DNA from 3 places in the Streptomyces sp. NPDC015131 genome. Region 1 is predicted to be linked to each of the others. Evidence: riboswitches for the same ligand, from Rfam matches in the RefSeq annotation. Region 1 holds a riboswitch; each other region holds the start of a gene.
What was found. Region 1 has a riboswitch for cyclic di-AMP ahead of ACF08D_RS19715 (C40 family peptidase). Riboswitches for the same ligand answer to the same signal wherever they lie in the genome.
Positions count from the first base shown of each region.

Region 2: it holds a riboswitch for cyclic di-AMP, as region 1 does, so the genes downstream of both, ACF08D_RS00640 (M23 family metallopeptidase) here and ACF08D_RS19715 (C40 family peptidase) in region 1, are expected to answer to the same signal.
Region 3: it holds a riboswitch for cyclic di-AMP, as region 1 does, so the genes downstream of both, ACF08D_RS30915 (M23 family metallopeptidase) here and ACF08D_RS19715 (C40 family peptidase) in region 1, are expected to answer to the same signal.

Region 1 is NZ_JBIBVB010000004.1:799,316-808,678, forward strand. It holds partial or broken gene ACF08D_RS19670 (VOC family protein) at 44-409, opposite strand; gene ACF08D_RS19675 (lysophospholipid acyltransferase family protein) at 580-1,296, shown strand; gene ACF08D_RS19680 (DUF4190 domain-containing protein) at 1,418-1,708, shown strand; gene ACF08D_RS19685 (urease accessory protein UreD) at 1,716-2,453, opposite strand; gene ureG (urease accessory protein UreG) at 2,450-3,133, opposite strand; gene ACF08D_RS19695 (urease accessory protein UreF) at 3,154-3,834, opposite strand; gene ACF08D_RS19700 (urease subunit alpha) at 3,849-5,585, opposite strand; gene ACF08D_RS19705 (urease subunit beta) at 5,578-5,889, opposite strand; gene ACF08D_RS19710 (urease subunit gamma) at 5,906-6,208, opposite strand; cyclic di-AMP (ydaO/yuaA leader) riboswitch at 6,840-7,044, shown strand; gene ACF08D_RS19715 (C40 family peptidase) at 7,048-7,524, shown strand; gene ACF08D_RS19720 (ATP-binding protein) at 7,608-8,039, opposite strand; gene ACF08D_RS19725 (8-amino-7-oxononanoate synthase) at 8,361-9,363, opposite strand, start outside.
Region 2 is NZ_JBIBVB010000001.1:164,752-174,114, forward strand. It holds gene ACF08D_RS00630 (M16 family metallopeptidase) at 1-179, shown strand, start outside; gene ACF08D_RS00635 (M16 family metallopeptidase) at 206-1,573, shown strand; cyclic di-AMP (ydaO/yuaA leader) riboswitch at 1,861-2,023, shown strand; gene ACF08D_RS00640 (M23 family metallopeptidase) at 2,037-2,825, shown strand; gene ACF08D_RS00645 (GntR family transcriptional regulator) at 3,086-3,781, shown strand; gene ACF08D_RS00650 (HPr family phosphocarrier protein) at 4,014-4,295, opposite strand; gene ACF08D_RS00655 (GNAT family N-acetyltransferase) at 4,472-7,405, shown strand; gene ACF08D_RS00660 (DUF5998 family protein) at 7,607-8,209, shown strand; gene ACF08D_RS00665 (alkaline phosphatase family protein) at 8,209-9,363, shown strand, end outside.
Region 3 is NZ_JBIBVB010000010.1:16,954-26,316, forward strand. It holds gene ACF08D_RS30910 (PrsW family intramembrane metalloprotease) at 1-756, shown strand, start outside; gene ACF08D_RS30915 (M23 family metallopeptidase) at 886-2,013, opposite strand; cyclic di-AMP (ydaO/yuaA leader) riboswitch at 2,025-2,159, opposite strand; gene ACF08D_RS30920 (PP2C family protein-serine/threonine phosphatase) at 2,425-3,573, opposite strand; tRNA gene ACF08D_RS30925 (tRNA-Met) at 3,757-3,830, opposite strand; gene ACF08D_RS30930 (PucR family transcriptional regulator) at 3,988-5,049, shown strand; gene ACF08D_RS30935 (DUF4287 domain-containing protein) at 5,164-5,376, shown strand; gene ACF08D_RS30940 (DUF6188 family protein) at 5,479-5,913, opposite strand; gene ACF08D_RS30945 (hypothetical protein) at 6,150-6,599, opposite strand; tRNA gene ACF08D_RS30950 (tRNA-Lys) at 6,747-6,819, opposite strand; gene ACF08D_RS30955 (DEAD/DEAH box helicase) at 6,963-9,119, opposite strand.

The sequences.
Region 1 (9,363 bases):
CCCGGGGCTCCACCGGCTCGGCCGTGCGGCCCTCCCGGGCGACGAGCGTGAAGGAGTGGCCCGCCGGGTCGGCGTAGGTCCGCACGTCCCGGGGGCCGGAGTTGTCCCGGGTCTCCACGGGCCGGGCGCCGAGGCTCACCGCCTCGCGCTCGGCCTCGTCCATGTCCTCCTCGGCCACCAGGATGTGCAGGTGCGCCTGCTGCGAGTCGTCGGGACGGGGCCAGCTCGGCGGCGCGTAGCCGTGGTCGCGCCGGACGGCGAGGCACACGCCGTGAAGGCCGGCCACCTCGATGAAGTCGGGATCGGTCCCCCGCCGCGTCTCGGCGTCCAGGAGCCCGGCGTAGAACTCCGCCAGGGCCTCGGGCTCCGCGCAGTCGAGGACGAGGACACTGCTCTTGGCTACAGTCATGCGGTTCTTGTGCCCGCTCACCGGCCGCTCACCGGCCGCGCCCACGCGTGGTTCCCGGGCACGACACGCGCACCTACACTGATCCCCCTCGGAGCGGTTCGCGTCCTGGTAGAACCCGAGAACGGGGCCGATCCGACGCGAGCCGATCCGGTGCAGTGGGGAGCCAGTCAGTGTTCTACTACCTGCTCAAGTACGTCCTTCTCGGGCCCGTTCTGCGGCTGTTGTTCCGGCCGAGGACCGAGGGCCTGGAGCATGTGCCCGGGGAGGGGGCCGCGATCGTCGCGGGCAACCACCTGTCGTTCTCGGACCACTTCCTGATGCCGGTGGTCCTCAGGCGGCGCATCACCTTCCTGGCGAAGCAGGAGTACTTCACCGGCCCCGGCGTCAAGGGCCGGCTGACCGCCGCCTTCTTCCGGAGCGCGGGGCAGATCCCGGTGGACCGCTCCGGCAAGGAGGCCGGGCAGGCGGCGATCCGCGAGGGGCTGGGCGTGCTGGGGAAGGGCGAGCTGCTGGGCATCTACCCGGAGGGCACCCGGTCGCACGACGGCCGCCTCTACAAGGGCAAGGTCGGCGTGGCGGTCATGGCCCTGAAGGCGGGGGTGCCGGTGGTGCCGTGCGCGATGCTCGGCACGTTCGAGATCCAGCCGCCGGGCCAGAAGGTGCCCCGGGTGAAGCGGGTGCGGATCCGGTTCGGTGAGCCGCTGGACTTTTCCCGGTACGCCGGGATGGAGAACGACAAGACGGTGCTGCGCGCCGTGACGGACGAGATCATGTACCGGATCCTCGAACTGTCCGGCCAGGAGTACGTGGACGACTACGCGGCCCGGGTGAAGGAGGCCGCGCAGGCCGCCGACCGGCCGCGCGGGCTGCCCCGCTTCCGGCGCTGAGGCCGCGGGGGCCGACGGCCTCCGCCGGACCGCGGCACCGATTTCTCACCGGGTGGGCATGGGAACGGCACAACGGGCAACACGAAGCTTCACAAGTCCACTGTGAGCAGGGAGAGTTGTCATGGCCGGTTTCGGAACCAGCAGCGCGCACGGACAGCCGCAGTCCCGCACGAACGGCCTCGCCATCGCCGGACTCGTCTGCGGCATCGTCGGTGTGCTGTTCTTCAACATCATCCTCGGTCCGCTCGCCATCATCTTCGGTGCGGTCGCCCTGCGGCAGTCGTCCGTGAAGAACGGCGCGGGCATGGCGAAGGCCGCGATCGCGCTCGGCATCGTCGACCTCGTGGTCTTCGGCATCCTGCTGGCGGTCGCGGCGTCGACGGGCGGCTTCACCTGGTACGTCGGCGGCTGACGCACCGTCATCCCATGGCCGCCAGCCCCGCGTCCAGGGCCCGCCGCAGCAGCAGCGCGTCCGGTGCGAGGGCCGTCACCAGCGCGGCCGGACCGGCCAGCGGGGTGACCGCGGCCAGGTCGCCCACGAGGCTCGGCTTCACGGGTTCCACGGCGAAGTCGGGGTCGACCACCAGCAGTTGGCCCACAGCCCGGTTCCCCGCCAGTCCCGCACCCCCGTCCCACCCGCCGGGCGCCCCCGGACCGTAACGCAGTTCCTGGTCCAGCAGGGGGCGCCCCGCCCGGTGGACGGTGAGGCGGGCGGCGAGGGTGCCGGGCTCCTCGCCGTACCGGCCCAGGACCTGCTCCTCGCGCAGCACCAGCCGCGCGCTCGCGGCCAGCTCCACCGTCGTCCGCATCCGCAGGGACGAGCCGGCCGCGGAGACCAGCGGCTCCGGCAGCCAGCGCAGCTCCGCGCCCTCCCCCACCGACAGCCGCACGTCGTAGCGGGCGTGGCCGCCGTCCCGGCCGGGCAGGGCCACCGTCGCGGCGGCGGCGTCGACGGTGAGCCGTGCCCCGTCCTCCACCCGGGCCTCCAGCGCCAGCCGGTCGCCGCCGAGCGGCGCGGTCATCGCGCCGACGACGGTGACCCGGGTGTGCGGTCCGGTGGCGCGGGTGCGGCGCAGGGCGAGCGGCCCGTCGCTCTCCAGCACGGGCAGGGCGCCGCCGGCCGCGGCGACGATCCGGGCGGTGGCGTGGACGCTCACGCCGCTCGGGTCCAGGCGGCCAGCTGCTCGCGCACCCAGGCGGCGACCGGGCCGACGCCCTCCTCGCCGGTGAGCGAGGTGAAGGCCACGGGGAGGTCGCCGCGCTGCTCCTTGGCGTCCCGGGCCATCCGCCCCAGGTCGGAGCCGACGTACGGGGCGAGGTCGGTCTTGTTGACGACGAGCAGGTCGGCGGTGGTGACGCCGGGGCCGCCCTTGCGCGGGATGTCGTCGCCGCCCGCGACGTCGATGACGAAGATCTGGGCGTCGACCAGGCCCTTGGAGAAGGTGGCGGTGAGGTTGTCGCCGCCGGACTCGACCAGGATCAGGTCGAGCGGCCCGACCGCGTCCTCCAGGTCCTCGACCGCTTCGAGGTTGGCGGAGATGTCGTCGCGGATCGCGGTGTGGGGGCAGGCGCCGGTCTCCACCGCCTGGATGCGCTCCGGCGGCAGGACCGCGTGGCGCAGCAGGAAGTCGGCGTCCTCGCGGGTGTAGATGTCGTTGGTGACGACGGCGAGGGAGAGCTGCTCGCGCAGTTCCCGGCAGAGGGCGGCGACGGTGGCGGTCTTGCCGGAGCCGACGGGGCCGCCCAGGCCGATGCGCAGGGCGCGGCGGGTGCCGTCGGGGCGGTGGGCGTCGGCGCTGACGGCGGCGGGGCCGTGGTGGCCGTGGTCGAGGTGCATGGGTCCTCCAGTGGGTGGGGTCAGGACGCGAAGAGGCGTACGGGCCAGGTGGCGTGCTGTTCGGCGGTGATGTCGAGCAGGGGCGCGGAGGCGGCGGGCAGGGCGTCGACGCCGGCGCGGGCGGCCTCGGCGGCGCGGGCGGCCTCGGCGGCGCGGGCGGCCACCAGGTCCAGTTCGGGGGCGAGGCGCGCCAGGACGGCGGTGGCCTGGAAGGGGTCGAGGCCGAGGAGCCGGACGGCGGCCGTGGCGGGGCCGCCGACCGTCTCGTACGCGACGCAGTGCGCGGCGTCCTCGGGGCCGAGGCCGGCCGCGCGGGCGGCGGTCCCGAGGACCACCGGCTGGTGCGCGCCGCGGGGGAACGCCCGGGCCAGGGCGTCCAGTTCGGGGTGGGGCCAGGCCGTGCGGGCGGCCCGGATCATCTGGCGGCCGAGCCTGCGGGCGGTGGCGCGCAGGGCGGGCGAGGGGGTGCGGGCGTCGGCGGCCCGGTCGAGGGCGGCCGGGTCGTGGCCGTGGGCCGCGGCGGCGGCCAGGGCGGCGGAGGTGAGGCCGGTGGTGTGCAGGCGGCCCCGGCAGAAGCCTTCCAGGTCGCGGGCGTCCCGGAGGCGGCCGGCCTTGACGGCGGCCTCGGCTCCGCCGGAGTGGGCGTGCCCGCCGGCGGGGAAGCGGCCGTCGGCGAGGACGAGGAGTGCGGCGCGTGTCATCGGGCTCCCCGGCCTCAGAAGAGGAAGTAGCGCTGGGCCATGGGCAGTTCGGCGGCGGGTGCCGGTTCGACCGGCTCGCCGTCGATGGTCACGGTGAAGGTGTCGGCGTCGACCTCGACGCGCGGCAGGGCGTCGTTCTCGCGCATGTCCGCCTTGGTGACGCCCCGGGTGCTGGTGATGGCGGTGAACTCCTTGTGCAGGCCCAGGCGTTCGGGCAGCCCGTCGTCGAGCGCCGCGGTGGTGGCGAAGTTGTACGAGCCGGCCGCGGCGGCCGTGCCGAGCGCGCCGAACATGGGGCGGGGCAGCACCGGCTGGGGGGTGGGGATGGAGGCGTTGGCGTCGCCCATCTGGGCGTAGGCGATCTGGCCGCCCTTGATCACCGTCTGGGGCTTCACGCCGAAGAAGGCGGGCTCCCACAGGACGAGGTCGGCGAGCTTGCCGGATTCGACGGAGCCGATCTGGTGGTCGAGCCCCTGGGCGACGGCCGGGTTGATCGTGTACTTGGCGACATAGCGGCGCGCCCGGTGGTTGTCGGCGCGGCCGTCGCCGGGGAGGGCGCCGCGGCGCCGTTTCATCACATGGGCGGTCTGCCAGGTGCGCAGGACCACTTCGCCGACGCGGCCCATGGCCTGGGAGTCGGAGGAGATGATCGAGATGGCGCCCAGGTCGTGGAGGACGTCCTCGGCGGCGATGGTGGAGGGCCGGATGCGGGACTCGGCGAAGGCGAGGTCCTCGGGGACGGCCGGGTTGAGGTGGTGGCAGACCATCAGCATGTCGAGGTGTTCGTCGAGGGTGTTGACGGTGTGCGGCCGGGTGGGGTTGGTCGAGCTGGGCAGGACGTACGGCTCGGAGACGACGGTGATGATGTCGGGGGCGTGGCCGCCGCCCGCGCCCTCGGTGTGGTACGCGTGGATGGTGCGCCCGGCGATGGCGGCGAGGGTGTCGCCGACGAAGCCGGCCTCGTTGAGCGTGTCGGTGTGGATGGCGAGCTGGGCGCCGCTCTCCTCGCAGACGCGCAGGCACGCGTCGATGGCGGCGGGGGTGGCGCCCCAGTCCTCGTGGATCTTGAATCCCAGTGCGCCGCCGCGCAGTTGGGAGTGCATCGCCTCGTGGGAGACGGTGTTGCCCTTGCCGAGCAGGCCGATGTTGACGGGGTAGGTGTCCAGCGCCTGGAACATCCGGGCGAGGTGCCAGGGGCCGGGGGTGACGGTGGTGGCCTTGGTGCCCTCGGCGGGGCCGGTGCCGCCGCCGACGAGCGTCGTGATGCCGGAGGTGAGGGCCTGCTCCACGACGGTCGGGGAGATGAAGTGGACGTGTGCGTCGATGGCGCCGGCGGTGACGATCTTTCCGTTGCCGGCGATGATCTCGGTCTCGGGGCCGATGACCAGGTCGGGGTGGACGCCGTCCATGGTGTCGGGGTTGCCGGCCTTGCCGATGCCGGTGATGCGGCCGTCGCGGATGCCGATGTCGGCCTTGACGACGCCCCAGTGGTCGATGATGACGGCGCCGGTGACGACGGTGTCGGGGGCGCCCTCGGCGCGGGTGGCGCGGGACTGGCCCATGGACTCCCGGATCACCTTGCCGCCGCCGAACACCGCTTCGTCGCCGGAGCGTCCGGGGCCGCCGCAGCGGTCCTCCTCGATCTCGACGAGGAGGTCGGTGTCGGCGAGCCGGATGCGGTCGCCGGTGGTGGGGCCGAACAGGTCGGCGTAGCCGGGCCGGTCGAGGCGGACGCGGCTGAGGTCAGGCATCGAGGGGGCCTCCGGTCTGTCCGCGCAGGCCGGGGACGACACGCAGCCCGGCGAGCGGTACGAGTTCCACGTCGGCGGGGATGCCGGGCTCGAAGCGCACGGCGGTTCCGGCGGCGATGTTGAGCCGCAGGCCGCGGGCGGCCGCACGGTCGAAGTCGAGGCCGGGGTTGGCCTCGGCGAAGTGGTAGTGGGAGCCGACCTGGACGGGGCGGTCGGCGGCGTTGAGGACGGTGAGGCGGGTGACGGGGCGGCCCTCGTTGAGGAGGACGGGCTCGTCGGCGTACAGGATCTCTCCGGGGATCATCGGGCGCGCTCCCCCGTCAGACGATCGGTTCGTGGACGGTGACGAGCTTGGTGCCGTCGGGGAAGGTGGCCTCGACCTGGACGTCGTGGATCATCTCCGGGATGCCGTCCATCACCTCGTCGCGGGTGAGGACCTTGCGGCCGGACGCCATCAGCTCGCCCACGGTGCGGCCGTCGCGGGCGCCCTCCAGGATGTGGGAGGTGATGAGGGCGACGGCCTCGGGGTGGTTGAGCAGCACGCCGCGGGCCCTGCGCTTCTCGGCCACGTCGGCCGCGACATGGATGAGCAGACGTTCCTGTTCGTGCGGGGTCAGTTGCACGATTCACCTCACAGTCCTCCGCCCGGTCCGGTCCCGGGCGCAGCGGGACCCTATCCGGCTTCAACACTCTGTTGACCTGCGGGGACGAGTGTGGCCGAGAGATATTTCCATCTCTGGTCGAAGTTTTTCCGGGAGGTAAACCGGCCCTTTGCCCGCGCATGGCTGTGGGTGCGAACCGCCGGGTACATCCGTCCGGCCGGCGACGGGTCCCGGGAACGGCGGGAGGGGCGCCTCCGCTCCGGCGCGGCGCCGGGAGGTCCTTGACGGCGAGCGGCGCGCGCGTCGTGTGACGAGGGCTCAGTTCGACGGCACGGGACCGCCGCACCCCCGACGTGCCCTCCCCCGGACGGGCTCAGCAGTGCGAGAAACGCTCCCTCGTTCAGCGTAGGCATTCGGAGGAATTTCGTACGACGCGACTTGCGCAGCGGAACGACCCATCTGGCGGAATATCAGGTTCCGCCGCTGGTACGGGGATCGCCCGTGTCACGCCGCCGGGCCCCAAATCGACCCTGTCCACCCGAATGGATCAGTCGTGAGGAGCCTCACAAAAGGCCGTTTGGGCTCGGATTTTTCCCCTGGGATGGGTCAAGATCCCTGACGACGACAAGCCCCCGCCGCCGCGGCGGGGCGGTCCGGGCGGACGCCGAGTCCTGCCGCCGTCCGGACGACTGGTCGACAGGAGTGGATCGGCAGGAGTGGAGGACCCGAGCAGTACGGGTGACCGGACGCAGTACGTCCCCCCGGTCTCCCTTGGGGTGAAGCCGCGCGAGCGGCCGGGCAACTTCGCCAGCCCGAACCCGACAGGTCATCCTTCACAGGCGGCTGACGAAGGGTTGCGCATGACCGCGCAGATTCATGTCCCGTCTCTGCTGTCCCGGGCGGGTGCCGTCTCGGCACTCACCCTCGCCGCCGTCGGCGGCACCCTGCTGGCGCCGGGCGGCGTCCCGGAGGCGCAGGCCGCCCCGGCGCACGCGACCAAGGCGCTGAACATCGCCGCGTCCAAGAAGGGCGCTCCGTACGCCTACGGAGCGGTGGGCCCGTCCCGGTTCGACTGCTCCGGCCTGACGCTCTACTCGTACAAGAAGGCCGGCAAGAAGCTCCCGCGCACCGCGCAGCAGCAGTACAACAAGACCCGCCACATCTCCGCCTCCGGGCGGCAGAAGGGCGACCTGGTCTTCTTCCATCGCGGGAGCAGCGTCTACCACGTCGGGATCTACGCGGGTAACAACAAGATCTGGCACTCGCCGAAGTCGGGTTCGGTGGTGAAGCTGGACAAGATCTGGTCCTCGTCGGTCTGGTACGGACGCGTGCGCTGACGCTCCGCCACCGCGACCGACCGGTCGTGGGGGGGACCCGCCGGGCCGGCCCGGCGGGAGCCCCCGGCGGCGGGCGGGCGGCCTCAGGTCTGGACGGCGACCGTCCAGGGCAGCGCGATCCAGACGGTCTTGCCGCCGTCCGGCGTCGGGGTGACCGAGAGCCGCCCGCCCCGCTCGGCGGCGAGCCAGCGGATGATGACCATGCCGCGGCCGTTGTCCTGCTGCACGGCGGCCGGCAGCCGCTGCGGCCAGCGCGGGTGGCTGTCGGTGACGCCGATGCGGAGCCGCTCGTCGCGCTCCAGCCGGACGTCCACCGTGAAGGTGGGCGACTGGCCGAAGGTGTGCTGCACGGCGTTGGTGGCGAGTTCCGAGACGATCAGCCGGACCGTGTCGGCGGTGTCGGCGTCGTCGGCCAGCCCCCACTCCGTGAGGACCCCCGCCACATATCTCCTGGCGGCGGAGACCGAGGCGGGATCGCTCGGCAGTGTGACGGATGCTTCCTGATGGTCTGCCATGGCGAGGCCGTCCCTTTCCCACCGGGCCGGACTCCGACACGTACCGGATGTTTTTGAGGACGGCCTCGGATTGCGCTTCGCGCCAGACTGCCACTTATGTCGCCTCTGAGGGGGGCGATCCCCCAGGATCTGCGGGCATCTGTCGCTCGAAGCGGTGAACTCTACGACGCGAGAACGGATTTGGGCGGCACACTGAGGGGTTGGCCCGGCCGTACGGAGCGCACGGCGCGGTCCGGCGGTGCGCCGGCGCAGACCCGGTGAGGAACCGCGCGCCCCCGCGGCAGGCGGCCGGCCGCACCCGCCGTGGCGCGGTCCCGGCTCTCAGCCCGCCGACACGGCCCCCTCCGGCGCCGTACGGAGGACCACGGCGACCGCCTCGTCGATCTGACGTTCCGTCAAGTCGGCGCGGGCGGTGAGCCGGAGGCGGGAGATGCCGTCGGGGACCGACGGCGGCCGGAAGCACCCCACCGCGAGCCCCCCGGCCCGGCAGTCGGCGGCCCACGCCACGGCCTGCTCGGGCGAGGGCGCCCGGACCGACACCACCGCCGCGTCCGGCCGGGCGCCCGTCAGGCCCGCCGCGGTGAGTCGTGCGTGCAGTCCGGCCGCGACCTCCCGCGCCCGGCTCGCCAGGGCCGGCTCGGCCCGCAGCCGCCGCAGGGCCGCCAGCGCGCCGCCCGCCGCCGCCGGGGCGAGCCCGGTGTCGAAGATGAACGTCCGGGCGGCGTTGACCAGGTGGTCGATCACCCGGGCCGGCCCGAGGACCGCGCCGCCCTGGCTGCCCAGGGACTTGGAGAGCGTCAGCGTGGTGACCACGTCCGGGGCGCCCGCGAGCCCCGCCGCGTGCACCGCGCCGCGCCCGCCCTCCCCCAGCACGCCCAGGCCGTGCGCGTCGTCCACGACCAGGGCCGCGCCGTGCGCCCGGCATGCCGCCGCCAGCGCGGCCAGCGGCGCGGCGTCCCCGTCCACCGAGAACACCGAGTCGGTGACCAGCAGCGCCCGGCGGCCGGGGTGCGCGCCGAACGTCTTGGCGACGGCGTCCGGGTCGGCGTGCGGGACGACCGCCGTCTCGGCGCGCGAGAGCCGGCAGCCGTCGACGATCGAGGCGTGGTTGGCCGCGTCCGAGACGATCAGGGAGCCCGGGGCGCTCAGCGCGGTGAGCGCGGCGAGGTTGGCGGCGTACCCGGAGGAGAAGACCAGGGCCGCCTCCGCCCCGCAGAAGGCGGCCAGCTCCCGCTCCAGCTCGGCGTGCAGCTCGGTGGTGCCGGTCACCAGCCGGGAGCCGGTGGCGCCCGCGCCCCAGCGGCGGGCCGCGTCCGCCGCCGCG
Region 2 (9,363 bases), on a different contig from region 1:
ACCCGCAGCTGGCCCTGACCGCCGTCCAGCGCGTCCTGGACGTCACCGCCGAGGAGGTGCGGGAGGTCGCCGCGGCCCGGCTCCGCCCCGACAACCGGGCGGTGCTCGTCTACGAGCCCCTCGCCGCCGCCGACGACGATCAGGCCGACGACCAGGAAGAAGAGGGGGCCGACCAGTGAGCGACGCCGCTGTGTCCCTGACGTCCATGGAGTTCCACCCGCAGCCCCGCCCCGGGACCGCCGAGCCGTGGGCCTTCCCGGCCCCCGAGCGCGGCACCCTCGACAACGGCCTGACCGTGCTGCGCTGCCACCGCCCCGGCCAGCAGGTGGTGGCCGTGGAGATCTTCCTCGCCGCCCCGCTGGAGGCCGAGCCCGAGGGCCTCGACGGCGTCGCCACCATCATGGCGCGCGCCCTGTCCGAGGGCACCGACAAGCACTCGGCGGAGGAGTTCGCCGCCGAGCTGGAGCGGTGCGGCGCGACCCTCGACGCGCACGCCGACCACCCCGGCGTCCGGGTCTCCCTCGAAGTCCCGGTCTCCCGGCTGGGCAAGGCCCTCGGCCTGGTCGCCGAGGCCCTGCGCGCCCCCGCCTTCGCCGACAGCGAGGTCGAGCGCCTCGTCCGCAACCGGCTCGACGAGATCCCGCACGAGATCGCCAATCCCGCGCGCCGGGCCGCCATGCAGCTCTCCAAGGAGCTGTTCCCCGCCGGTTCCCGGGTGTCCCGGCCCCGCCAGGGCACCGAGGAGACCGTCGCCCGTATCGACGCCGCGGCCGTACGCGCCTTCTACGAGGCGCACATCCGCCCCGCCACGGCCACCGCGGTCGTCGTCGGCGACCTCACCGGGGTCGACCTCGACGCGGTGCTCGCCGAGACCGTCGGCGCGTGGACCGGCGACACGGCCGAGCCCCGGCCCGTCCCGGCCGTCACGGCCGACGACACCGGGCGGGTCGTCATCGTCGACCGCCCCGGCGCGGTGCAGACCCAGCTTCTCATCGGCCGGATCGGCCCCGACCGGCACGACCGCGTCTGGCCCGCCCAGGTGCTGGGCACCTACTGCCTCGGTGGCACCCTCACCTCCCGTCTGGACCGGGTCCTGCGCGAGGAGAAGGGCTACACCTACGGCGTACGGGCCTTCGGCCAGGTGCTCCTCTCCGGCCCCGAGGGCGACGGCGCGGCGATGCTCGCCATCAGCGGCTCCGTCGACACGCCCAACACCGGGCCGGCGCTCGACGACCTCTGGAAGGTGCTGCGCACCCTCGCCGCCGAGGGGCTGACCGACGCCGAGCGCGAGACGGCCGTGCAGAACCTGGTGGGCGTCGCCCCGCTGAAGTACGAGACGGCCGCCTCCGTCGCGGGCACGCTCGCCGACCAGGTCGAGCAGCACCTCCCGGACGACTTCCAGGCCCGGATGTACGCCCGGCTCGCGGAGACGGGCACGGTGGAGGCCACCGCGGCGGTCGTCAGCGCCTTCCCGGTGGACCGGCTGGTCACGATCCTGGTGGGCGACGCGTCCCAGATCCAGGAGCCCGTGGAGGCACTCGGCATCGGCGAAGTGACCGTCGTACGTGGCTGACTGACGCCCCGTCGCCGTCCGGCCGGGCCCCGGGCCCGTCCGGACGGCGACGGCGCAGCCACCCGTCGGCACGCCGGTCCGCCGGCTCCAGGACCCCGGCACCGCACGGTGCCGGGGTCCTTCCGTACCCCCGCACGACCCCCGGCCATATGTCCGCTTTGTTGCGGAGGTTCGGTGTCTGCGCTGTGGCGTGCGCTACAAAAAACCGTGTCTGTTTGGTGATTGAAAGATCGGCCGCTTAGCGTCTGATCGGCTGTCCGACCGGTACCCGCCGCATCCGCGGCACCGGGCAGCCATCGCCGAGTCCCCTGAGGCGCGAGCCTGGGGAGCCGGGGACCCACTCAGTCCCTGGGGTGAATCGGACGCCTTCGCACCCGTGCGGAGGGGCCCGTAGGAGACCTTCCTGCTCCGAACCCGTCAGCTAACCCGGTAGGCGAGAAGGAAGGAAAGGATCAGCCACTCCATGGCGTTCACCCGTGCCACCGGGAAGCACCGTGCCCCCAGCCGCCTGAGCCGCAAGAGCGCGCAGGTCGCCGGAGTCGCGGCCCTCGCCACCACCGGCGTCATCGGAACCCTCGCTTCCCCGGCACTCGCCGCCGCCCCGGACGCCGCCCCCGGCGCCCTGGAGGACACCGGCCTCAACCAGGTGGTCGTCACCGACAGCCTCGCCGAGCAGGTCGACGCCCAGGCCGAGGCGCAGGAGCTGGAGGCCCAGGAGGCCGCGGCCAAGGCGGCCGCCCAGGCCAAGGCCGAGGCGGAGGCCAAGCGCAAGGCCGAGGCCCGGGTGAAGGCGGCCCGCGAGGCCAAGGAGCGCGCCGACCGCGAGGCCGAGCGCCAGCGGCTGAACGCCTTCCGGCTCCCGGTCGAGGGCAGCTACGTGAGCACCGGTTACCAGACCGGTGGCGCCATGTGGTCCTCCGGCAGCCACACCGGCATCGACTTCCACGCCGCCTCCGGCTCCCAGGTGGTCTCCGTGGGCGCCGGCACCGTCGTCGAGGCGGGCTGGGGCGGCGCGTACGGCAACAACGTCGTGATCCGGATGAACGACGGCACGTACACCCAGTACGGCCACCTCTCCTCGGTCAGCGTCTCGGCCGGCCAGACCGTGATGCCGGGCCAGCAGATAGGGCTGTCCGGCTCCACCGGCAACTCCTCCGGGCCCCACCTGCACTTCGAGGCCCGCACGGGCGCCGACTACGGCTCGGACATCGACCCCGTCGCGTACCTCCGCTCGCACGGCGTCAACGTCTGAGACGCCCCGCCCGCTCGCGCTCACACCGAAGGCCCCGGTTCGCCGCCCGAACCGGGGCCTTCGCCGTTCCGCCGCTCTTTCCCCGCGCCGCGGCGGCTCCGGGGCGGGCGCTTTTCGGCCGGAAGGTATGGCCTGAATTCCCGGGGGCGGTCGGAAATTCCGCCGTCCTGCCATAGAGTCGGCATTCAGGCGTCCCGAACGGCTCACTTATCGGTGGGGCGCCGGCTGGGTTTTCGCGTGAATCACCTGGGGGTTCTGGTATGCGCATTCCGGCGCACTCGCTGTGCACCGCCATCCGCGACGACATCGTCACCGGGGTCCACGCGCGCGGCAGCCGCCTCACCGAGGAGCAGCTGGCCCGCCGCTACGGCGTCTCACGGGTGCCGGTCCGCGAGGCGCTGCGCACCCTGGAGTCCGAGGGCTTCGTCACCACCCGCCGCCACGTCGGCGCGTACGTCGCCGAGCCCACCGAGCAGGAGGCCGCCGACCTGCTGGAGATGCGCGCCCTGCTCGAGCCCCTGGCCGCAGCGCGCGCCGCGCAGCGCCGCACCCAGGCGCACCTCAAGGTGCTGCGCGGTCTGGTCAGGCTGGGGCAGGAGCGGGCCCGCCGGGGCCAGGGCGAGGACCTGCGCCCGCTGGACGGCTGGTTCCACGAGACGCTCACCCAGGCGTCCGGCAGCCCCGCGCTCACCGGGCTGCTGACCCAGCTGCGCCAGAAGATCGCCTGGATGTACGCGGTGGTCGACGCGCCCGCCCGGCCGGCGGAGGCGTGGGCCGAGTACGGCGCGATCGTGGACGCCGTGGCGCGCGGCGACGCCGAGCGGGCCCGTACGCTCACCGCCGCCCATGTCCAGCGGGCCGCGGCGGCCCACCGGCTGCGCCGCACGGAAGGGCCGGCGGGGCCGGCGGTGAGGACGTCGCAACACCGTGTAAACACCGCGAACGCCGGAAATTAACAGAGGCCCCGTAGAAATGAGGGGTGCGGGCCGGGGGAGGGGAATGAATTCCCGCCGCATGAGTGCCCCCGGTAATTCCGGTGCCGATTTCCCGAATACAGGGGGCGGGAGATCGAGGCGGGGCCGGACGGCGGAGGGGAAAGCAGGACGGAGTCGTACCGGCCGGAATTCCGGCCCGTACGACTCCGTCCCGTGTGGGGGGTTTCTTCGCGGGAGGTGCGACCCGGGAGGGTCAGACCGTCTCGGGAAGCTCCTCGAGCCCCTCGGCGACCAGCTTCGCCAGCCGGTCCAGGGCGGCGTCCGCGCCCTCGGCGTCCGAGGCCAGGACGACCTCCTCGCCGCCCTGCGCGCCCAGGCCCAGCACCGCGAGCATCGACGCGGCGTTGACCGGGTTGCCGTCGGCCTTGGCGATCGTCACGGGGACGCCGGAGGCCGTGGCGGCGCGGACGAAGATGGAGGCGGGGCGGGCGTGCAGGCCCTCGGCCCAGCCGACGTTGACGCGGCGCTCAGCCATGGTGTTGCCCTTCGAGTCTCGGAGGTTGTCTAGACCACTTCTGGAATCCAGTCTCTCATGTCCCCCGGGGTGCTCGGACCAGCCGCGTCGGGGCACGCGGACGGCGGCCACGCCGTCTCACCCGGGTTGTCCACAGGGCCCCCGCCACCGGCGGCCCGCGCCGTACTCTGGGGCCCATGCGGACCCCGTCGGAACAGCCGGAACACGTGTACCCCGACCACTGGGAGGCCGACGTCGTGCTGCGGGACGGCGGCACCGCGCGGATCAGGCCCATCACCACCGAGGACGCCGAGCGCCTGGTCAGCTTCTACGAGCAGGTCTCGGACGAGTCGAAGTACTACCGGTTCTTCGCCCCCTACCCGAGGCTCTCCGCCAAGGACGTGCACCGCTTCACCCACCACGACTACGTCGACCGGGTGGGCCTCGCGGCCACCGTCGGAGGCGAGTTCATCGCCACCGTCCGCTACGACCGGATCAACGACCAGGGCCTCCCCGCCCCCGCCCCCGCCGACGAGGCCGAGGTCGCCTTCCTGGTCCAGGACGCCCACCAGGGGCGGGGCGTCGCCTCCGCGCTGCTCGAACACATCGCGGCCGTCGCCCGCGAGCGCGGCATCCGGCGCTTCGCCGCCGAGGTGCTGCCCGCCAACAACAAGATGATCAAGGTGTTCACCGACGCCGGGTACACCCAGAAACGCAGCTTCGAGGACGGCGCCGTACGCCTCCACCTCGACCTGGAGCCCACCGACCGGTCGCTCGCCGTGCAACGCGCCCGCGAGCAGCGCGCCGAGGCCAGGTCCGTCCAGCGCCTCCTCGCCCCCGGCTCCGTGGCCGTCATCGGCGCCGGCCGCGCACCGGGCGGCGTGGGCCGCACCGTCCTGCGCAACCTCCTCGACGCCGGCTACACCGGCCGTACGTACGCGGTCAACAGCGCCCTCACCGGCACGGCCACCACCCTGGAGGGGGTGCCCGCCTTCCGCTCGGTCGCCGACATCGGGGAGCCCGTCGACCTCGCGATCGTCGCCGTACCGGCGGCACGCGTGCCCGAAGCCGTCGCCGACTGCGGCGAGCACGGCGTGCAGGGCCTGGTGGTCCTCTCCGCCGGGTACGCCGAGCAGGGCGCCGAGGGCAGGGAGCGCCAGCGCGAACTGGTGCGCCAGGCGCGGGCGTACGGCATGCGCATCATCGGCCCCAACGCGTTCGGCGTCATCAACACCGCGCCCGGCGTCCGGCTCAACGCCTCCCTCGCACCCCACCCGCCCGCCTCCGGACGGATCGGGCTGTTCACCCAGTCCGGCGCCATCGGCATCGCCCTGCTCTCCGGGCTGCACCGGCGGGGCGCCGGCCTGTCGTCGTTCATCTCCGCGGGCAACCGCGCGGACGTCTCCGGCAACGACATTCTCCAGTACTGGTACGACGACCCCGACACCGACGTCGTCCTGCTCTACCTCGAATCGATTGGCAACCCCCGCAAGTTCACCCGGCTCGCCCGGCGCACCGCCGCGGTCAAACCGGTCGTCGTCGTCAAGGGCGCCCGGCACAGCGGCAGCGCGCCCCCCGGCCACGCCGTCCCCGCCACCCGCGTCCCCCACACCACGGTCTCGGCCCTGCTGCGCCAGGCGGGCGTCATCCGGGTCGACACCGTCACCGAGCTGGTCGACGCCGGCCTGCTGCTCGCCGGGCAGCCCCTCCCGGCGGGCCCGCGCGTGTCGATCCTCGGCAATTCGGAGTCCCTCGGGCTGCTGACGTACGACGCCTGCCTGGCCGAAGGGCTGCGCCCCCGTCCGCCGCGCGACCTCACCACGGCGGCCACCCCCCAGGACTTCCGCGCCGCCCTCGCCGAGGCCCTGCGCGACGAGACCTCCGACGCGGTCGTGGTCACCGCCATCCCCTGGGTCGGCGAGAACGGCGCGACCGAGTCCGGCGGCGGCGAGGTGCTGGCCGCGGCCCTCCGGGCGGCCACCGCGGAGGCGCCCGCCAAGCCGGTGCTGGTCGTCCATGTCGAGATGGGCGCCCTCGCCGACGCCTTGGCCGCCGCCACCAGCACGGCGCCCCCCGCCCCCGGAGCACCACCGCCACCCGCCGCCCCGCCGGGCCGGGTGCCCGCGCCGGGCCAGGTGCCGCCGCCGGAGCGGGCGCCCGCGACCCCGCCGGGCGGCCGGCCTCCGAGCGAGCCCGGGGCCCCGGAGGGCGCCGCGCACCCCGAGGGCGCCCCGGCTCCCGAGGACGCACCGGCGGGGGAGTACCGCATCCCGGCGTACCCCGCCGCCGAGCGGGCCGTCCGCGCCCTGGCCGAGGCCGTCCGGTACGGGCAGTGGCGGCGCCAGGCGGCCGAGCCGGGGCGCGTCCCCGAGTACGAGGGCATCGACGAAGCCGGAGCCGCCGCCCAGATCGGCCGGGCGCTCACCGGCGCGGCCGACGAGCGGGGCGTCACCCTCACCCCCGACGAGGCCCGCGAACTCCTCGGGCGCTACGGCATCCCCGTACGCCCCGCGCTCCCCGCCCCCACCCCAGGCGACGCGGTCCGCGCCGCCGACGGCCTCGGCTACCCCGTCGCCCTCAAGACCACCGCCCCGCACCTGCGCCACCGCCCCGACCTCGGTGGGGTACGCCTCGACCTGGCCACCGAGGAGCAGCTGCGCGCCGCCTACACCGAGCTGACCGAGACCCTCGGCAAGCCCGAGGAGCTCCAGCCCGTCGTCCAGGCCATGGTGCCGCGCGGCGTCGACACCGTCGTGCGCGCCGCCATCGACCCGGCCGTCGGCGCGGTCCTGTCCTTCGGCCTCGCGGGCGCGCCCTCCGAGCTGCTGGGCGACACCGCCCACCGCCTCGTCCCCGCGACCGACCGGGACGTCGCCGAGCAGATCCGCTCCATCCGCACCGCCCCGCTCCTGTTCGGCTGGCGCGGCTCGGCGCCCGCCGACACCCAGGCCCTCGAAGAGCTGCTGCTCCGGGTCTCCCGGCTGGTGGACGACCACCCGGAGATCGTCGCCGTCGGACTGGAGCCGGTGGTCGTCGCGGCCCGCGGCCTGTCCGTGCTCGGGGCCACCGTCCGGCTCGCCCCGCCACCCGCCCGCACCGACCTCGGCCCCCGCCGCCTCCCCAGCTACTGACGACGACGGCGCTCACCGACGACGGCAGGCACCGACGAGACGACAGCAGCCACCACGAGACGACGACAGCCACCGCGCACCCGCTGCCCGCCCCCACCCGCTGCCCGCCCCAGCCCTCACCGGCGGTCCGTCGCCACGCCCCGCGCCGAACCGGCTCCCGAGCGTCCCTCGCAGTCACCGCACCCCCGTAGGATGGAGCCCATGGCGAAGACCGGTACGACGACCCAGGGGCTGCGCGCGGCGATCGAGCGCAGCGGCTACTACCCGGCCCTCGTGGCCGAGGCGGTGGAGGCCGCCGTCGGCGGGGAGCCGATCGCGTCGTACCTGGTCCACCAGGAGACCACCTTCGACGCCAACGAGGTGCGCCGCCATGTCACCGTCCTCGTCCTGACGGCCAACCGGTTCATCGTCAGCCACACCGACGAGCAGAACGCCGACACCAGCTCCCCGACGCCGTACGCCACCACCTCCACCGAGTCGGTCAAGCTGGACCGCATCTCGTCCGTCGTGCTGAGCCGTGTCGTCGCCAACCCCGAGTCGTACACGCCCGGCACCCTGCCGCGCGAGGTCGTCCTCACCATCGGATGGGGCGCCGTGTCCCGGATCGACCTCGAACCGGCCGCCTGCGGCGACCCGAACTGCGAGGCCGACCACGGCTACACCGGCAGCTCCACCGCCGACGACCTGAGCCTGCGCGTCAGCGAGGCGGGCGACGGCCCCGAGACGGTCCGGCAGGCGCTCGCCTTCGCGCAGGCACTCTCCGAAGCCACTGCAGCCACTGCGGCCACCGCGGCCAACTGCTGATGGTCCAGCCCGCACACATGGCGTCCGCCTGGCCCGACGAGCCCGAGCCGCTCGCCCTCGACACCGCGCCCGTCCCCGAGTACGGCTCCGGCTCGCTGGCCGACCTGCTGCCGACGCTCGCCGCCGGGCTCGGCGTCCCCGGCTTCGAGCACCGCATCACCGAGCTGACGCCCGCCGACCGGAACTGCGTCTTCCTGATCGATGGCCTCGGCTGGGAGCAGATCAAGGCCCACCCCGGTGAGGCCCCCTTCCTCTCCTCCCTGCTCGGCGGCTCGCGCGGCGGCACGGGACGGCCCATCACCGCGGGGTTCCCCGCCACCACCGCCACCTCGCTCGCCTCGGTCGGCACCGGACGGCCCCCCGGCGAGCACGGGCTGCCCGGCTACACCGTGCGCGACCCGGCGATCGGCGAGCTGATGAACCAGCTCCGCTGGAAGCCCTGGACCCCGCCGCACATCTGGCAGCCGTACCCGACCGTCTTCCAGCTCTCCGACGCCGTCGGCGTCCACACCGCCCAGGTCTCCTCGCCCACCTTCCGCGACACCCCGCTCACCAAGGTCGCGCTCAGTGGCGGAACGTTTCATGGGCGGCTCACCGGCGAGGAGCGGATGGACCTCGCCGCCGAGCAGCTCGCCGCCGGCGACCGGTCCCTGGTCTACACGTACTACAGCGAGGTCGACGGCAGCGGCCACCGCTTCGGCGTCGACTCCGACGCCTGGCGCGGCCAGCTGATGTGCGTCGACCGGCTGGTGCAGCGGCTCGCCGAGCAGCTCCCGCCCCGCAGCGCGCTGTATGTCACCGCCGACCACGGCATGATCGACATTCCCTTCGACGAGCGGTCCCGGATCGACTTCGACGAGGACTGGGAGCTGCGCGCGGGAGTCGCGCTCCTCGGCGGCGAGGGCAGGGCGCGCCATGTGTACGCGGTGCCGGGCGCCGCGAGCGATGTCCTGGCGTGCTGGCGCGAAGTGCTCGGCGAGCAGTTCTGGGTGGCGAGCAGGGACGAGGCGATCGCGGCCGGATGGTTCGGCCCGGTGATCGACGAGCGGGTGCACGGCAGGATCGGGGACGTGATCGCCGCCGCCCACGACGACGTGATCATCACGGCGTCCGTCAATGAGCCCAACGAGTCCGCGATGGTCGGGGTCCACGGC
Region 3 (9,363 bases), on a different contig from region 1:
ACCGGCTTCGCCTTCACCGAGAACATCCTGTATCTGGGCAACGCCTTCGGGGAGGACCAGGAGTTCGGGACGTCGGGTTTCGCGTCCGTCACGGCGGCGACGTTCTTCGTCCGGATCGTGATGTCCCCGTTCGCGCACCCGCTGTTCACCGTGCTCACCGGCGTGGGCTTCGGCATCGCGGCGGCGGCCGCGCGCGGCCGGCGCGTACGCCGGGTGGCGCTGCCGGTGCTGGGGCTCGCCCTGGCCATGGGCATGCACGCGTTGTGGAACGGGTCGGCGGCGCTCGGGCCGTGGGGCTTCTACGCGGTGTATGGGGCGTTCATGCTGCCGGCGCTCGGGCTGCTGACGTGGCTGGCGATATGGTCCCGCCAGCGCGAGTTGCGCACGATAGCGGGCGAGCTCCCGGCGTACGCGTCGGCGGGCTGGCTGACGCCCGCCGAGCCGCCGGCGCTCTCCTCGATGCGGGCGCGGGCGCTGGCCCGGGGGTACGCGGCGCGCTGCTTCGGCCCGGCGGCGGCTCGCGCGGTCGGCGAGTACGAGGCGTTCGCGACATCGCTGGCGTTCCTGCGCCACCGGGCGCGCCGGGGGACGGTGGGCCACGACTTCATGGCGCGCGAGCAGGAGTTGCTGCACCACCTGTGGCAGCGCAAGGAGGTCGCGGGGCCGGCGCTGACGTACGCGGCGCGGGCGACCGGCCGGGTCCGGACGCCGCCTCCGCACCTGGACTACGGCGGCTACAACCCGTACCGCTTCTAGGGCGGGCCGGGCCATACCGGCAGCCCTGGCGTCGGGGGGTGTGCCGCCAGGGCTGCCGGGGTCGGGGCGCGGGTGGGCGCAGGGGCCAGGAGTGGGAAATGTGCGAGGTGCCCGCGACGGGGCGGGGGATCAGACGGAGAGGCCCTTGCCGCGCAGCCAGGCGAGCGGGTCGATGCCGTCGCCGCCCGGGGTGTGCACCTCCAGGTGCAGGTGCGGCCCGGTGACATTGCCGGTGGCGCCGACCCGGCCGATGGTCTCGCCGGTGCCGACCGTCTGACCGGCGCCGACCGTCATGGACGACAGGTGGCAGTACCAGACCTCGGTGCCGTCCTCCAGCTCCAGCACGATGCGGTAGCCGTAGGAGCCGGACCAGCCGGCCGACTTGACGGTGCCACCGTGGACGGCCTTGGCGGGGGTGCCCGTGGGGGCGGCGAGGTCGAGGCCGGTGTGGTAGCCGGAGGACCACATGTTGCCGGCCTGGCCGTAGGTGGAGGTGATGGTGTACGAGGAGGTCGGGAGCGACCAGCTGCCGGCGAGCTTCGCGAGCCGCTCCTCCTCGGCGGCCTTCGCCTTGGCGGCGGCCTCGGCCTTGGCGGCGGCTTCCGCCTTCGCCTTCTCGTCGGCGGCCTGCTTCTGGGCGGCGGACTGCTGGGCCTTGGCCTGGGCGGCGGCCTGTTCGGCGGCGGCGGTCTCGGCGGCGGCCTTCGCCTCGGCGTCGGCGGTGGCCTGCTGCTGCTCGGCCTGCTGGAGGATGCGGGCGCGCAGGGCCTCGCCGGCGTCGGCGGCGCTGCTGCTCTGCTGCGCGGCGGTGTCCCGGTCGCCGCCGGCGGTGAGGTTGGCCGCGGTGAGCGGTCCGCCGTCGGTCCCGTCGGCCGCGCCTCCGTCCCCGTCGCCGTCACCGGAGTCGGTGTCGTCGGAGATCAGGGAGCCGATGCCGGGCAGGGCCTCGGCGTCGGGGAGGTTGTCGGTGACGATGTCCGGCAGGGATATGGAGACCGCCGGCTTGTCCTGCGCGGTGGCCATGCCGCCCGCGCCGACCGCCGCGATGACGCCCACGCCGAGGACGGTGGAGCTGCGGGCGAGTCCGCCGCGCTGCTTGGCCACCCGGTGCCGGCCCCGGACGGGGCGGACGGACTCCTCGGTGGGGTTCCACTCCTCCCACTGCCCGTTTACGGGTGCGGCGTCCGGGGCACCCGACGTGCTGAAGGATCCGGTGGAACCGAGGGGAGCTGCGGGGGCAGGGCTGTTGGACGCCACGGAGGCGTACTCCTTTCCTTCCTTCTCGCCTACCGGGTTAGCTGACGGGTTCGGAGCAGGAAGGTCTCCTACGGGCCCTGTTCGGCCCGATTCACCCCATGGTGGTGGTTCCCCGGTTCCCTTGCGGAATTCGGCGCACGCGCACGGTGCCGTCTCTGGCGACGGCTGGGACGACCGCGCTGCGTTATCGAACGTTAATAGACGCAGGCTCCGGATTCCAAGCCGTTCCTACTGATCATTAACCACGAAACCGGGGGACGTACCCGCCCACAGCGGGGCACATCCGGGCGAGTTGATCGCGCATCAGAAACATGCATCCGCCACAGTTGTTCTGACGGTTCGTCATATGTTATGCGCAGGGGCGCCCGCCGACTACGCACCGTACGGACGGCGGAAAACACCACGCGCCCTTCAGGGCACGACCGGGATCGTGCGCCGCCGCTCCGGCTGGCCCTGCGCCGGCCGGGCGACCGCCAGCAGCGCCATGTCGTCGGTCGCCCCGCCGCCGGTGTGCCGCCGCACATCGCCCACCAGGGCGTCCAGCACCGCGTCCGGCCCGGGGAACAGCCGCCCCGTCAGCCGGGCCACCGGGTCGTAGAAGACCCCCCGCGCGTCACGCGCCTCCGACAGCCCGTCCGTGTAGAGGAGGAGCGTCGCGCCCGCCGGGTACGGCGCCTCGAACGCCCGGTCCGGCCACGTTGCCAGGTCCGCCATGCCCAGGGGCAGCGCCGGCACCGCCTGCTCCAGCGGCTCGACGCTCCCGTCCGCGTACAGCATCAGCGGTACGGGGTGCCCCCGGTCGAGCACCCGCACCACGTCCTGGCCCCGGGGGATCTCCGCCAGCACCGCCGTGGTGAACCCCTCGAAGGCGTCCAGGCCGTCCCGCCGCGTCCCCTCCCGCGCCAGCGCCCGCTCCAGCCGCTGCGCCACGCCCTCCAGCGAGCTCTCCTGCTCGGCCGCCTCCCGGAACGCCCCGATCACCACCGCCACGGCCTCGACCGCGCCCATGCCCTTGCCCCGTACGTCCCCCACCACCAGCCGCACCCCGAACGGCGTGTCCTGCACCGCGAACAGGTCGCCCCCGATGAACGCGTCCGCCTGCGCCGCCTCGTACCGCGCCGCCACCTGCAGCCCGCCGATCCGCTCGGCGGGCGTCGGCAGCACGGCCCGCTGCGCCGTCTCGGCGATCACCCGCGCCGACGCGAGCCGCTCCCCGCTGCGCCGCACGACCCGGTTGATCAGCAGCGCCAGCCCGGCCACCACGAGCACCGTGAGGATCTCGGTGAGGTTCTGCGTGTCGTCCTGGTACGCCTTGCCCAGGTGCAGCCCCCACATGGCCAGCACCGCGAACAGCCCGGCCAGCAGCGTGGCGCGGGCGGTGAACAGCGGCGCGGCGACCAGCGGGGCCGCGACGAACAGCGGTACGGCGGTGAACCGCGCCGGGGTCGTCAGGTCGTACACCACCCCGCCCGCGATCAGCAGCGCGGGCAGTGCGCTCACGAACCCCCGGGCCCACGCCCGCTCCCCGCCGTCGTCGCCGTCCCGCGCTCGCTGCCCCACCACTGGCCTCCTGCCCGGTCCGCCCACGGCTGCGGACGGTACCGCGCGCCACCCCACCGGAGCGGAGCCGCGCCGCACGGCGCCCCACCCTCCGCCGTCCGAGCGACGAGGCCCCGCGCCCCTCCCGGGACGCGCGAGCACGACGAAGGCCCGGTGCGCAATGCACCGGGCCTTCGTCTTCAGTAGCGGGGACAGGATTTGAACCTGCGACCTCTGGGTTATGAGCCCAGCGAGCTACCGAGCTGCTCCACCCCGCGTCGGTGAACACCACCCTACGCCATCCGGCGCACGATCCCCAATCCATTGCCCGCCCGGGCCCCCGGAGCGGGCCGGAGGGCGGGCGTGCCACCCTGGACGACCGCGTCAACGTCGCGTCAAGAGGGCGTCGCGGGCGCGGCGGACGGGGAGGGACGGATGGCTGGGACGGACACGCCCGAGGCGTACCTGAGCGGGTACGACGGGATCATCGCCGCCGCCTGCGCCACCGGCAGACGGCTGAGCCGGGACGAGCTGGAGGCGCTGCGGGCGCAGGGCGAGCGGGCGGCGGAGGCGGGGCTCGGGCTGCGGGCCCTCGTACGCGCCCACCTCTGTGCCGCCCAGGAGGTGTCGGCGCGGCTGCGCGGCCGGGAGGCGGACCACCTGCTCGTGGCGGTGGAGCAGGCGGTGGACGCCTTCGCCGAGGGCCATGAGCGGGCGCAGCGGCTGGCGATCCGGCAGCAGGAGGCGGCCCGCCGGGAGTTCATCGACGACCTGCTGCACGGCCGCACCGACGCCGGCCGGCTGGCCGAGCGGGCGGCCCGCTTCGGCCTGCTGCTGTCGCACGCGCACGCGGTCGCCGTCGCCGAGGGCCCGGAGCCGTACGAGGACGGCTACGCCGTCACACGCGGCGTCGAGGCGTCGCTGGGCGCCCGTTTCGGCGACCGGCGCACCCTGCTGACCACCAAGAACGGGCGGCTGATCTGCATCGCGCCCGCCGACGAGACGGACGTGCTGTCCTTCTTCGCCAAGCAGGCGTACGCGGCGACGGACGGCGGCCGGGTCGCCATCGGGCGCTCCCACCCGGGGGTCGGCGGCGTCGTCCACTCGTACGAGGAGGCGCTCAACGCCCTCGACCTGGCGGCCCGGATGCAGCTGGAGGGCCCGGTGCTGCGCGCCGCCGACCTGCTGGTGTACCCGGTCCTCACCCGCGACCGGCAGGCGATGGCCGACCTGGTCCGCTCGGTGCTCGGCCCGCTCCAGGGCGCCCGGGGCGGTGCCCGCCCGCTGATCGACACGCTCACGGCGTACTTCGACACCGGCTGCGTCTCCGCCGAGGCCGCCCGCCGGCTGTCGCTGAGCGTCCGGGCCATGACGTACCGCCTGGACCGCATCCACCGCCTGACGGGCGCCGACCCGGGCGACCCCGTGGACCGCTACACCCTCCAGACGGCCGTCATCGGCGCCCGCCTCCTCGACTGGCCGGACCAGGAGCTCTAGAGCACGGCCGGTGTGACGCGGCACACAGAGGGGCGGCGATGATTCCGCCCCGGTCGGCCGGTCGACAGTGCAGCATCACCTCACCAGCCGGACCGGACCAGAAACGGGGCACTGATGACGACCACGGCCAAGGGACCCGCGAGCTACTTCCCCTCCATCGAGAAGAAGTACGGCCGCCCGATCGCGGACTGGCAGGAGCTGATCCGCTCCTCCCCGCTGACCAAGCACATGGAGCTGGTCGCCTGGCTCAAGTCCGAGCACGCCCTCGGCCACGGCCACGCCAACGCCCTGGTCGCGTACACCCTCGCGGAGGACAGCACGCCCTGACCGCCCCCCGGAACACCGAAGCGCCCCGCCCGGCACAAGGCGGATTCCAGCGGTCGTCGCGACACGGGTTGAGTGCCGCAACGGTGTCGGCTGCGGCGGTGATCAGTGTTGCCAGTCGGTCTCGCCGCCCGGGCCGACCAGGACGGGGTCGATTCCCGAGCCGGTGAGGTGCCACGACTCGTGGTCGGGGTCCGGTTCGACGCTGAGCCGAGTGCCGTCATCGAAGCCGAGAGACAGGGTGCCTTGCCCGGTGACCTCGGCTTCGGTGACGGACTTGGCAAACAGGCCGAGCAGCGGCGCCAAGGACGGTCCGGTGGCCGGCGTCAGGAGGGTCTGCCGGCCCGAGGTGTCTGTGAGGGTGAACGGCGTCTCGATGACGAGCTCGCCGTCGACGCGGATGCGGCCGTCCGGGGCGTCATCGGTGAAGCTGATCCGGACCTGGTGGTCGAAGGCCGTGCGCGTGACACGAGTGCCGACCAGCTCCGCCGGTACTTTCACCGCTCCCCCTGTCGCGGTTGTGCCGTGTGCCGACGGCACACCGACGACCGGCTCTCTTGGGCCTCGAGCAGTGTAGACAGGCGCTCGGCCGGCCGGGTCTCGGGACGGGGCCGGCCCGGTCTCCGGACGGGGCCGGCGCGACTCGGCGCGGGCCTCGGCGGCATGAGCGCGGGCTGAGCGGTTCTCTTCTTCGTTGCGTTGGTCGGGCGTTGCGATGACCGCTGGAACCCGGGCAAAGACCGGACGGGGCGTTTCTGTGCGGCCGCGTCCTGTGGCTACGGAGCAGCATCGAGGTGCCTGCGCAGCTCCGCCTCGATCTCCTCCTCGTCCCCCTGGGACGGCAGCGGCCACGGCTCCTGTTCACCGTTCGCCATGGCGAGGCTGCCGGCGAAGCGGACCAGATGCGTGGCGGGCACGAAGGAGTCCCGGAGCCAGCGTGCGAAGACAGCCGCTTCACCCGCCGTCACATCGGTCAGGGTGATGAAGGCGTACTCGGCGTGCGGCAGCGCGGCGGTCCCGTCGATCCAGACGCCCGGCGTCACCTCGACCTCGAAGTCCAGGACGGTCATCTGGTGAAGGGCCGAGGTGCGGTGCTCCACGGTCAGGCCCGGAAACGCCTGGCTCAGCGCCCGCTCCAGGGAGCCGAGGTCCGCCCGCCAGGACCCGGGCGCGTCCTTTGGAGGTGAGAAGGCGAAGTTGGTACGGGTGTTCCGTTCAGCGGCCACGGTCCCCCAGCTTCACCGAATGGGACTGTTGTCGGTCCGCCGACTGCGCCGTGCACAACGCGGCGGTACGAGGGGCTGCCTGCCCCGGCCGTGAAGCGGCCGGGGCTCAGCTTGCCGGTCGGATGCCCTGGTGGGCTCCCGACCCGGTAGGCCGTGTGGGACTCGAACCCACAACCAACGGATTAAAAGTCCGCTGCTCTGCCAATTGAGCTAACGGCCCTCGCGGAGTTACCCCAGAGCATAGCCCCAAGGCGCCCGGCATCCGATCGGGTATCGGATCACCGGAGGCGCTCAACGGGGCAGGGCCCGTACCTCGGTGCGAGATACGGGCCCTGCTCGGCGGTGTGCGCCCGGTGGTGCGGGTCAGCCGTTGCGCTTCCAGCGCGGCTTGTCGTCGCGGCGGCCGAAGGAGGAGGAGCCGGAGCCGCCTCGGTGGTCGTCACGGCGGCCGTACGGGCGCTCGTGGCCGCCGGAGCGGAAGCCGCCGCCCGAGGGGCGGTCGTCACGGCGGTCGCGGTTGTACGGGCGGTCGCTGCCGCGGTGGCCGCCGGTGTGGCGGTCGTCGCGGCGGTCGTCACGGCGGAACCCACCGGACGGACGGTCGTCGCGGCGGAAGCCACCGGACGGACGGTCGTTGTCCCGGCGGAAGCCGCCCGAGGGACGGTCGTTGTCGCGGCGGAAGCCACCGGACGGACGGTCGTTGTCGCGACGGAACCCGCCGGAGGGACGGTCGTTGTCGCGACGGAAGCCACCGGACGGACGGTCGTTGTCGCGACGGAACCCGCCACGGTCGTTGTCCCGGCGGTCGTCACGGCGGTCGTCGCGGCGGAACCCGCCGGACGGACGGTCGTCGCGGTCACGGCGCTCGTACCCGCCCCGGTCACCCCGGTCGTCGCGGCGGTCGCGGCGCTCGTAGTTGCCCCGCTCGTCACGGCGCTCGCGGCGCTCGTACGAGGACGGGCGCTCCTCCCGCACCTGCTGGGCCGGCACGGACGCGACCGCGGCCTGCACCTCGGCCTCGGCGGCCTCGGTCACCTCGGCGACCGCGGCCTGCGGGTCGTCGCCCCGCTCGCGGGCGGCACGGGCGACCAGGCGGTCGGCCTCCTCGCGCAGCTCGACGGCACGGCGCTGGAGGCGCTCCAGCTGCTGCGTGAGGTCGGCGACCTCGCGCTCGGCCTGCTTGGCGGCGTTGTTCGCGGAGTCGGCCTGCACCTCGGTCAGCGACCGGGCGCCGGTGATCTCGGCGACCTCCGGGTCGAACGCCCCGGCCCCGCCCACGATGTGGCGCGTGGCGTCGACGCCCGCGTCCTCCATCAGGCGGAAGATCTGGCGGCGCTGGTGCGGCAGGGCCAGCGACACGACCACGCCGGACTTGCCCGCACGGGCCGTACGGCCGGAACGGTGCAGGTAGTCCTTATGGTCGCCGGCCGGGTCCACGTTCAGGACGAGGTCGATGCCGTCGACGTGGATGCCGCGGGCGGCGACGTCGGTGGCGACGAGCGCGTTGACGTAGCCCTTCTTGAAGTCCTCCAGGACGCGGGTGCGGGCGCCCTGCGTCATGCCGCCGTGCAGGGCGTCGGCCTTCACGCCGGTGTCCTGCAGCTGCTCGGCGATCCGGTCGGCACCGAGCTGGGTGCGGACGAAGATGATGGTGCGGCCCTTGCGGGCGGCGATCGCGGCGGTGACCGGCGCCTTGTCCTTGGGCTTCACGACCAGGACGTGGTGGGTCATCGTCGTGACGGCACCGGCGGACGGGTCGACCTCGTGCGTGACCGGGTTGACCAGGTAGCGCTTGACGAGGCTGTCGATCTCGTTCTCCAGCGTGGCGGAGAACAGGAGGCGCTGGCCGCCCACGGGCACCTGGTCCAGCAGCTCGGTGACCTCGGGCATGAAGCCCAGGTCGGCCATCTGGTCGGCCTCGTCGAGGACCGCGATCTTCACGGCCTCGAGCGAGCAGGCGCCGCGGTTGATGATGTCGCGCAGCCGGCCCGGGGTGGCGACGAGGATGTCGACGCCGCGCTCCAGGGCGTAGATCTGGTTGCCCATCGACGTACCGCCGCAGACGACCTTCATCTTGAGGCCGAGGACGTCGCCGTACGGCTGGAGGGCGTCCGCCACCTGCATGGCGAGCTCACGGGTCGGGGTGAGGATGACGCCGCGGGGCTTCTTCTTCTCGGTGTGGCCGCCGGCCAGGGTGGCCAGCAGCGGCAGGCCGAAGGAGAGGGTCTTGCCGGAGCCGGTACGGCCGCGGCCGAGGATGTCCTTGCCGGCCAGGGCGTCCGGGATGGTCGCGGCCTGGATCGGGAAGGGGGTGGTCACGCCGTTCTGGGCGAGCTTGCGGACGATGCCTTCGGGCAGGCCCAGGTCGCCGAAGGTGACCTGGGGCTCCTCCGCCGCCTGCTGCTCGGTGACGTCGGCGGCCTCGGGGGCGTCGGTGGCCTCGACGGCGCCGTCGACGGTGTTCTCGTCGAACTCGGCGTTCTCGGGCATGACGGCGTGGTCAGGACTGAAAATGGACATGCGAAATGCGAAACCTTCCGGAGTCTCGGCACGCGCCCGTCAACTCCGTGTATCGCAATTCGACCGCCTCGATGCGGTCAGCCACGGCAAGGGAGAGTACGCGCCACACGCGGCGCTCTGAGTAGTGGCGCCGGGCAAAGGGGAACATGGGATCAAACGATCTACCACCATACGCACTCTCCCCCACTCAGCGCAAACCGGTTCACGTCGCCCGGGTATGACGTCCGTCTCCCCGCCCCCTTAT